3 linked regions of the Phragmitibacter flavus genome follow. The protein of the gene in region 3 binds, or shares a complex with, the protein of the main gene of each other region. Links are inferred from orthologs where the notes say so. Each region holds a gene or a part of one and is shown on either strand. Other genes may lie near its edges.

The links.
Region 1: the proteins of tsaD (region 3) and tsaB are in contact, whole or in part, in a solved structure (PDB 4WQ4), measured with the Escherichia coli proteins. The link is inferred for Phragmitibacter flavus from one-to-one orthologs.
Region 2: the proteins of tsaD (region 3) and tsaE are in contact, whole or in part, in a crystal structure (PDB 6N9A), measured with the Thermotoga maritima proteins. The link is inferred for Phragmitibacter flavus from one-to-one orthologs. Residues at the interface, in WP_004082750.1 of Thermotoga maritima: Cys10, Asp11, Arg49, His50, Leu82, Gly84, Gly135, Gly136, Glu154, Thr155, Leu156, Asp157, Asp158, Ser159, Glu162, Asp165, Lys166, Arg169, Leu170, Tyr175, Lys213, Thr214, Leu217, Tyr218, Gln221, Arg222, Asn324; in WP_004082108.1 of Thermotoga maritima: Leu37, Gly38, Lys46, Lys57, Val59, Lys60, Ser61, Thr63, Phe64, Thr65, Leu66, Met67, Val69, Pro71, Tyr82, Arg83, Leu84, Asp86, Asp88, Phe89, Asp93, Ile128, Asp130, Glu131, Arg134.

What each region holds. Positions count from the first base shown.
Region 1 is NZ_VAUV01000003.1:114,501-117,337, forward strand. It holds tsaB (tRNA (adenosine(37)-N6)-threonylcarbamoyltransferase complex dimerization subunit type 1 TsaB), read right to left. Parts: upstream 1,810-2,837; coding sequence 1,192-1,809; downstream 1-1,191. Other genes in the region: thiE (thiamine phosphate synthase), read right to left, coding at 1-41; FEM03_RS04095 (nucleotidyltransferase family protein), read left to right, coding at 194-1,105; tsaE (tRNA (adenosine(37)-N6)-threonylcarbamoyltransferase complex ATPase subunit type 1 TsaE), read right to left, coding at 1,875-2,294; FEM03_RS04110 (thiamine-phosphate kinase), read right to left, coding at 2,291-2,837. UniProt on the Escherichia coli protein: Required for the formation of a threonylcarbamoyl group on adenosine at position 37 (t(6)A37) in tRNAs that read codons beginning with adenine.
Region 2 is NZ_VAUV01000003.1:115,085-118,056, forward strand. It holds tsaE (tRNA (adenosine(37)-N6)-threonylcarbamoyltransferase complex ATPase subunit type 1 TsaE), read right to left. Parts: upstream 1,711-2,972; coding sequence 1,291-1,710; downstream 1-1,290. Other genes in the region: FEM03_RS04095 (nucleotidyltransferase family protein), read left to right, coding at 1-521; tsaB (tRNA (adenosine(37)-N6)-threonylcarbamoyltransferase complex dimerization subunit type 1 TsaB), read right to left, coding at 608-1,225; FEM03_RS04110 (thiamine-phosphate kinase), read right to left, coding at 1,707-2,612; FEM03_RS25515 (CPBP family intramembrane glutamic endopeptidase), read right to left, coding at 2,659-2,972. UniProt on the Escherichia coli protein: Required for the formation of a threonylcarbamoyl group on adenosine at position 37 (t(6)A37) in tRNAs that read codons beginning with adenine.
Region 3 is NZ_VAUV01000011.1:219,604-222,730, forward strand. What follows is about bases 101-2,970. They hold tsaD (tRNA (adenosine(37)-N6)-threonylcarbamoyltransferase complex transferase subunit TsaD), read right to left. Parts: upstream 2,118-2,970; coding sequence 1,083-2,117; downstream 101-1,082. Other genes in these bases: FEM03_RS16195 (serine hydrolase domain-containing protein), read right to left, coding at 101-1,039; FEM03_RS16205 (S41 family peptidase), read right to left, coding at 2,135-2,970. Also shown: more of FEM03_RS16195, read right to left, coding at 1-100; more of FEM03_RS16205, read right to left, coding at 2,971-3,127.

The DNA of each region.
Region 1 (2,837 bases), on a different replicon or contig from region 3:
TCCACAATCCCATAAAGCCGACATTCCGAAATGGATTTCATCCCTCTGACCAAAAGCACAAAGCCCATTCACACAAGGCCTGAATTCACTTCCCATCCGAAATCAATCTGTCGGCAAAGCCATTTGCCCCTTGCAACAGGCCGTCTACCGTCCACCATCCCGAATCAGTAAAAGTAACGAAAAGCATCTCTTCATGAGCGAACCAACCCTACTCATCCTCGCAGCCGGAATGGGCAGCCGATACGGCGGCCTCAAACAACTTGATCCCATGGGACCCCACGGCGAAACCGTGCTGGACTATTCTGTGTTCGACGCCCTGCGCGGTGGTTTCAAAAAAGTCGTGTTTGTGATCCGGCGTGACTTCGAAGAAGAATTCAAGAGCAAAGTCGGCAGCAAATTCGACCAAAAAGTCACGGTCGAATACGCCTTCCAAAGCCTCGACGACCTTCCTGCTGGCTTCACCGTCCCCGAAGGCCGCGTCAAACCTTGGGGAACCACCCAGGCCGTGCTCGCCGCCGAATCAAAAATCGACGGCCCTTTTGCCATGATCAACGCCGACGATTTTTACGGTCGCGACGCCTTTGCGAAACTCGCCGCCAATCTCGGCACGCTCCATCCCAAGGACGGCAAGACGCAATACTCCATGGTTGGCTTTCAGCTGAGAAAAACCCTTTCCGAACACGGCAGCGTGTCCCGTGGCGTCTGCACCAGCAAAGACGGCAAACTCACCACGGTCACTGAAATGACCAAAATCTTCAAAACCCCCACCGGTGCGAGCAACCAGGAAGATCCGCAAAATCCGGTCGAACTTTCCGGCGACGAACTCGTCAGCATGAACTTCTGGGGTTTTACCACCGACCTTTTCCCCCAGCTTCATATCGCCTTTGAAGACTTCCTCAAGCAACACGGTGAAGACCCCAAATCCGAGAGCTACATTCCCAAAGTGGTCGACGCACTGATCCAATCCGGTCAAGCCGAAGTCGAAGTGCTTGAAACCACCAGTTCATGGTTTGGTATTACCTATCCCGAAGACAAAAACGTGGTGGTCGAGAGCATCAAACAGCTCACCGACAACGGCGAATATCCAAGTCCTCTCTGGGCCTAGTCGTCCATCCATGGATATTTTGAAGGCACGGTGGATATCCGCCGTGCCTTTTTTGTGTTCGCAGGTCGCAGTAACCTCCGACGGCGCTAAGACACTTTCTTCGCCGTCACAAAAGGCGCACTTAAATACACAGGCTCCAGCACCTGCGCCGTCAACCTCCCCTTCTCCCCCTCACCCAACTTCCGCCCCAGCCTCGCCAACGACAAAGCTGACGGTCTCGCCAACTCTACCCCCTCAAGACCGCCGGGCACCTTGCTTTCAAAACTGAACCAAGGCACCTCGCTCAACTCAGCCCGCTTCGCCCGAAACTCAGCCTCCGGCACCGACTCAATTTCGCCCACCATCGCTCCATCCACCACCCTCGCCCAGTAAAAGAGACCCCGCCGCGCATCGCCGCACATCACAAAACTTGCCTTGTCCGAGCCCGACACCGGGGCCAGCAAACTGGAAATCCCCACCACCGGCACCCCGCGCGACCAGGCCAATCCCTGCGCTGCCGCAATGCCAATTCGCACCCCCGTGTAAGAGCCGGGTCCCGTTCCCACCACGATCAACCCCAGATCATCGCCTGCCGCCTCCAACGCTTCTCTCAACGGCGAAAACATCTGCGCGTTGTGCGATCGCTCCGATTCAAAACCTGCCACCAGCAGCGTCTCACCACCGCGCACCACCGCCACTTCGCCACGCGCCGTGGAAGTATCCATCGCTAAAACACAAGATCCCATTCCCATAAAAAGTCCCCCTGCCATACCCCATTAACACTCCGGCGTCATCCCTCTTTCCTTGTGCCGACCACCACTTCGCGACTGCCATCTTCACGGATCGAAAACTCAAACCACTTTGTCCCCTCCGGCAGCAAATCCGCAAACCGGTCCGCCCACTCCACCACCACCACGCCGCCGGCATCCAGATAATCGTCCCAACCAATGCCGATCACCTCGCCTGGCTGATCCAGACGATAAAAATCAAAATGGAACACCGGCAGCCGCCCGTCATCATACTCATGCACCAAGGTAAAAGTCGGACTGCTCACCTGCGCCTTTGATCCCATCCCCGCCACGATCCCCTTCACGGCATGCGTTTTCCCCGCCCCCAAATTTCCCACCAGCGCCACCACCTCCCCCGCCACCAGCGAACCCGCCAGCGACTCGCCCCACGCAACCGTCTCTTCAACCGAACGAAAAATCATGAGCTGAAATGATCCCAACCTCCCGATGATTTCTCAAGCGGCATCTTGTCTGTCCCCTTAAAAAACTTGCCGATACAAGTCAGCTCCAATTCCGGAAACCGTTCCCGCCAGGCCTCCTCAAGCCGCATCTGCCTACGCGGCGACACTGCAAGCAGCAGCTCGTAGTCCTCCCCGTCATTCAATGCTTCGTCCACCGAACACCCTTCGTTCACCGGCAACCGCTCTTCGTCAAGCACACATCCCAATCCGCCCGATACCCGTCCCATCCTCGGCAAATCTTTCGCCAGCCCATCGCTCAAATCCATCATCGCATGCGGTTTGAAGTTCTCCGCCAGCCACCGACCCTGCTCCGCTCTCGGCTCAAAAGTCAAATGATGACCGCGAATCGATCCCCCCAGCCGACCCGTCACATAAATGGCATCCCCCGCCTTCGCTCCATCCCGGCGCACACAAAATCGCGGCCTCACCCGTCCGGTCAGCGCCACCGAAATCATCACTACCGGACCACTCGTCGTCTCGCCACCCACCACACTCACGCCAAAA
Region 2 (2,972 bases), on a different replicon or contig from region 3:
CGAAACTCGCCGCCAATCTCGGCACGCTCCATCCCAAGGACGGCAAGACGCAATACTCCATGGTTGGCTTTCAGCTGAGAAAAACCCTTTCCGAACACGGCAGCGTGTCCCGTGGCGTCTGCACCAGCAAAGACGGCAAACTCACCACGGTCACTGAAATGACCAAAATCTTCAAAACCCCCACCGGTGCGAGCAACCAGGAAGATCCGCAAAATCCGGTCGAACTTTCCGGCGACGAACTCGTCAGCATGAACTTCTGGGGTTTTACCACCGACCTTTTCCCCCAGCTTCATATCGCCTTTGAAGACTTCCTCAAGCAACACGGTGAAGACCCCAAATCCGAGAGCTACATTCCCAAAGTGGTCGACGCACTGATCCAATCCGGTCAAGCCGAAGTCGAAGTGCTTGAAACCACCAGTTCATGGTTTGGTATTACCTATCCCGAAGACAAAAACGTGGTGGTCGAGAGCATCAAACAGCTCACCGACAACGGCGAATATCCAAGTCCTCTCTGGGCCTAGTCGTCCATCCATGGATATTTTGAAGGCACGGTGGATATCCGCCGTGCCTTTTTTGTGTTCGCAGGTCGCAGTAACCTCCGACGGCGCTAAGACACTTTCTTCGCCGTCACAAAAGGCGCACTTAAATACACAGGCTCCAGCACCTGCGCCGTCAACCTCCCCTTCTCCCCCTCACCCAACTTCCGCCCCAGCCTCGCCAACGACAAAGCTGACGGTCTCGCCAACTCTACCCCCTCAAGACCGCCGGGCACCTTGCTTTCAAAACTGAACCAAGGCACCTCGCTCAACTCAGCCCGCTTCGCCCGAAACTCAGCCTCCGGCACCGACTCAATTTCGCCCACCATCGCTCCATCCACCACCCTCGCCCAGTAAAAGAGACCCCGCCGCGCATCGCCGCACATCACAAAACTTGCCTTGTCCGAGCCCGACACCGGGGCCAGCAAACTGGAAATCCCCACCACCGGCACCCCGCGCGACCAGGCCAATCCCTGCGCTGCCGCAATGCCAATTCGCACCCCCGTGTAAGAGCCGGGTCCCGTTCCCACCACGATCAACCCCAGATCATCGCCTGCCGCCTCCAACGCTTCTCTCAACGGCGAAAACATCTGCGCGTTGTGCGATCGCTCCGATTCAAAACCTGCCACCAGCAGCGTCTCACCACCGCGCACCACCGCCACTTCGCCACGCGCCGTGGAAGTATCCATCGCTAAAACACAAGATCCCATTCCCATAAAAAGTCCCCCTGCCATACCCCATTAACACTCCGGCGTCATCCCTCTTTCCTTGTGCCGACCACCACTTCGCGACTGCCATCTTCACGGATCGAAAACTCAAACCACTTTGTCCCCTCCGGCAGCAAATCCGCAAACCGGTCCGCCCACTCCACCACCACCACGCCGCCGGCATCCAGATAATCGTCCCAACCAATGCCGATCACCTCGCCTGGCTGATCCAGACGATAAAAATCAAAATGGAACACCGGCAGCCGCCCGTCATCATACTCATGCACCAAGGTAAAAGTCGGACTGCTCACCTGCGCCTTTGATCCCATCCCCGCCACGATCCCCTTCACGGCATGCGTTTTCCCCGCCCCCAAATTTCCCACCAGCGCCACCACCTCCCCCGCCACCAGCGAACCCGCCAGCGACTCGCCCCACGCAACCGTCTCTTCAACCGAACGAAAAATCATGAGCTGAAATGATCCCAACCTCCCGATGATTTCTCAAGCGGCATCTTGTCTGTCCCCTTAAAAAACTTGCCGATACAAGTCAGCTCCAATTCCGGAAACCGTTCCCGCCAGGCCTCCTCAAGCCGCATCTGCCTACGCGGCGACACTGCAAGCAGCAGCTCGTAGTCCTCCCCGTCATTCAATGCTTCGTCCACCGAACACCCTTCGTTCACCGGCAACCGCTCTTCGTCAAGCACACATCCCAATCCGCCCGATACCCGTCCCATCCTCGGCAAATCTTTCGCCAGCCCATCGCTCAAATCCATCATCGCATGCGGTTTGAAGTTCTCCGCCAGCCACCGACCCTGCTCCGCTCTCGGCTCAAAAGTCAAATGATGACCGCGAATCGATCCCCCCAGCCGACCCGTCACATAAATGGCATCCCCCGCCTTCGCTCCATCCCGGCGCACACAAAATCGCGGCCTCACCCGTCCGGTCAGCGCCACCGAAATCATCACTACCGGACCACTCGTCGTCTCGCCACCCACCACACTCACGCCAAAACGCTCCGCGCATCGCTTCAACCCCGCATAAAGCCCCTCGACATAAGCCACCTCGCAAGTCTTCGGCACCATCAGAGTCACCAACGCAAACAACGGTGCCCCTCCCATCGCTCCAATATCACTCACCACCCGCGCCATCGCCTTCCAGCCCACTTTTTCGGAATCCGTCTCCTGCAAAAAATGCACCCCCTCCACCACCGCGTCGGTCTTCAACAAGTTCCACCAATCACTCCCTGACGCCTTCACCACCGCGCAATCATCCCCCGGCCCGATCACCACTCCGTCACCTGTCCACAAACCGTCCGTCACGCGCCCTATCAACGCATCCTCACCAATTTCCATCACCGTCTCACTCGTCATACCTCAATTTCAAATCATAAATCATATATCATAAATCCAAAGCCCCTCATTCCCCTCCCATCATGATCATTCGCACCACATTGAACCCGTTAAAAATCATGTGCATGAAGATCGGCACCAGCAAACTTCCCGTCGCTTCATAAGCCACCGCAAACCCCACTCCCAACAAAAACAGCGGCAGCAAACTGCCCACATGATTGTGCACCGTCGCAAACAACAACGCCGTCAGCAACACCGCAAACCAGCGCTCCGTGAACCGCTTCGTCACCCCGTAAAGAAACCCCCGAAAAATCAATTCCTCCGTCAACGGTGCCACCAGAACTGCTGCAATCACCACCAACCCGCGCATCATCCAGCCGT
Region 3 (3,127 bases):
CCGGATCGATCCACGACTGGGTGCCATACGCCCCGCCGTGTCCAAAGCTGCCCTTGCTCAGCATCGCAGTCACTCCCTGCGGCTCATTGACGATATGAAACCCCAACCCCATGTGCATCCCCGGGGTAAAACTCACCTTCATGTCGCCCAGTTGATTCGTTGTCATCAACTCCAACGTCTCCGTCTTCACATACATTTTCCCATCCAAAGCACCACCGTTGAGCAACATCTGATAAAGCTTTGCCAGGTCACCCGCCGTTGAAAACAATCCTCCCGCCGGTGCCGGCATGCGATCCCGATCCGTCGGTTTGCGATCATTCAAAAAGCGGATCGTCGTCGGCTTCAACTCCCCACTCTTCTCATCCCTCAAATAAGAAACCGCCAGCCGCGCCGCCTGTGCCTCATCCAACCAAAATGTCGTGTCCTTCATCTCCAGCGGCCCAAACAAGCGCTCCTGCATAAAGTCCTCAAACGCCATGCCGCTCGTGACCTCCACCAATCGACCCAGCGTATTGATGCCCGGATTGTTGTAGCTCCACTTGCTGCCCGGCTCAAACTGCAACGGCTTCGCTGCATACACCTTTACCGCCTCGGCAAGCGTTGGCTTCGGATCGATGTTGCCCACCAACCCGCTCGTGTGTGTCAACAAATCCTTCACCGTGATCGCCCGTCCACCAGCCTGACCTTTGAACTCCGGCAGGTATTTTTCCACCCGATCATCCAACGACAGCTTGCCTTCCTCCACCATCATCATCACCGCCAGCGCCGTCATGGGTTTCGTCATCGAAGCAATCCAAAACAACGCGTCCGGTTCCATCACTCTCCCCGTCGACAGATCCGCCTTGCCCATCGCGTCCATCGCCAACGCTCCATCTTTGCCCACCACCAGCGTCACCGCGCCCGAAATCGTGCCATCGTTCACATAAGGCTGCATCGCTTGGCGAATGACGTCATTCCCTTTCACAGGCACCTCACCAAACATCAAAACCGGCATCACAGCCGAGACCAGCAAAGGCAAAAAAACAAAGCGCGAAATCATGCGCCATCTTGTCCGTCCCAACCGTTGGCTGTCAATCTTCCGTTCAAGAAACCAGTGGCAAATTTGGACTCACATCCGTCTCCAATGCCGACCGCAATCCCGCCCTCCAGCGATGCACCGCCGCGAATCCAATCATCGCCGCATTGTCCGTGCTGTAACGTGGTTGCGTCAGCTTGATCTCCACACTTTGCTGCCCACCGCGCTCCACCAATCGCTCGCGCAACCTCCGATTGCAACTCACCCCGCCACTCACGCTGATCAACAAAACCCCACACAACTTCGCCGCCCGCAGCGCCTTCTCCACCAACACCTCGATCACCGCCTCCTGGAACGAGGCACACACATCCTTCAAGGTCTGCGCATCCTTTAAATCAATCTTCGGCAAATGATAAAGCACCGCTGTTTTTAAACCGCTAAAACTAAACTCCAGGTTCCCCGCCTCCATCATGCTGCGCGGAAATTCAAATGCCTTCTTATCCCCCCCAACCGCCAGCTTGTCGATCTCTGGTCCCCCAGGATACGGCAAACCCAGCATCTTGCCCACCTTGTCAAAAGCCTCCCCGGCCGCATCATCTCGCGTGCGCCCCAACAGCTGATAATCGCCCACCGCTTTTACGTGCAGCAACATCGTGTGCCCCCCGCTCACGATCAACGCCACATGAGGCGGAATCGCCATGCCCAAGTCTTCATCACTCCCGCCATAGCCCATGAACGGCGACAACAGATGCCCCTCAAGATGATTGATCGCCAAGTAGGGCTTGTCCTCTGCCAACGCCAGCGCCTTCGCCATCGTGCTGCCGATCAACAACGAACTCACCAAGCCTGGACCACTCGTCGCCGCAAACGCCGACACCTCCCCCAGCTTGACCCCTGCCGATTCCAGCGCCTGTTCGCACAATTCACGCATGTGCATGATGTGATTCCGCGATGCCAGCTCCGGCACCACTCCGCCATAAACCCGGTGCGCCTCAATTTGCGTCACCACCTCACTGCTCAACACCCGCCCGTTCAGATCCACGACCGAAGCCGCCGTTTCATCACAAGACGTCTCCAACGCCAATAAACATTCCTTCATCATTTCTATCTCGCCCCACCTCAAGGTTGTTTTTTCGACTCTTCAACCGGCGCTTTGACCTCTTCTTTTGGCGGATTTTTGAACTGATCGTAAATCATCAACCCCTTCAACACATCGGCTGCACGCTCCAGTTGTTGATCCCCCAACTTCGCCAAGTCCAATGCCCGCGCCTCCCCCTCCGAACTGTCCGTCCTCCAACGCATCACCTTCACCTCCTCATCATGCGTCAGCGAACACACGATGTTCGGAACCACGCCGTTCTCATGAATCGTGCGATGACTCGGCGTGTAATACTTCGCCGTGGTCACCCGCATCGCCGCCCCATTCGGCATCGGCAACACCGTCTGCACCGAACCTTTTCCAAAACTCGTCGTGCCCACAATGATCGCCCGTTTCAAATCTTGCAAAGCCCCGGCCACCAGTTCCGAGCCACTCGCGCTGCCATGATTGATCAACACCGACACCGGATATTGACGCGCCTTTTTCCCTTCCCGTGATGGTGTCCGATACGGCGGCGGATTCTGCGAAGCCACCCGACCCTCCGTCGTCACCACCACCGTGTTGTCCGGCAAAAACTCTCCGCAAACCGCCACCGCCGAATCGATCAACCCGCCCGGATTGTTGCGCAGATCCAGCACAAAAGCCTGCATCCCCTGTTTCTCCAACTCATCCAGCGCCTTCGACAAATCAATCGCCGTGTTTTGTGTAAACTCGGTGATCCGCGCATACCCAATCTTCCACGTCCCGGCCATCCGCTCATGCAACAACATCGCATCCTGCACCGTGCTGTGCTGCATCGCCACCCGCACCAGATTGAAGTCCAAAAACTGCTTCGTGCCGGGACGCCTAACCGTCAGCCGCACCGCCTCGCCCGACTTCCCCTTCAAATGCTGCACCGCCTCCATCGTGCTCATGCTTTCCACCAACACATCACCAATACGGATAATCTCATCATTGGGCATCACCCCCGCCTTCGCCGCCGGACCATCCTCCTGCACTGTCACCACCGTCAG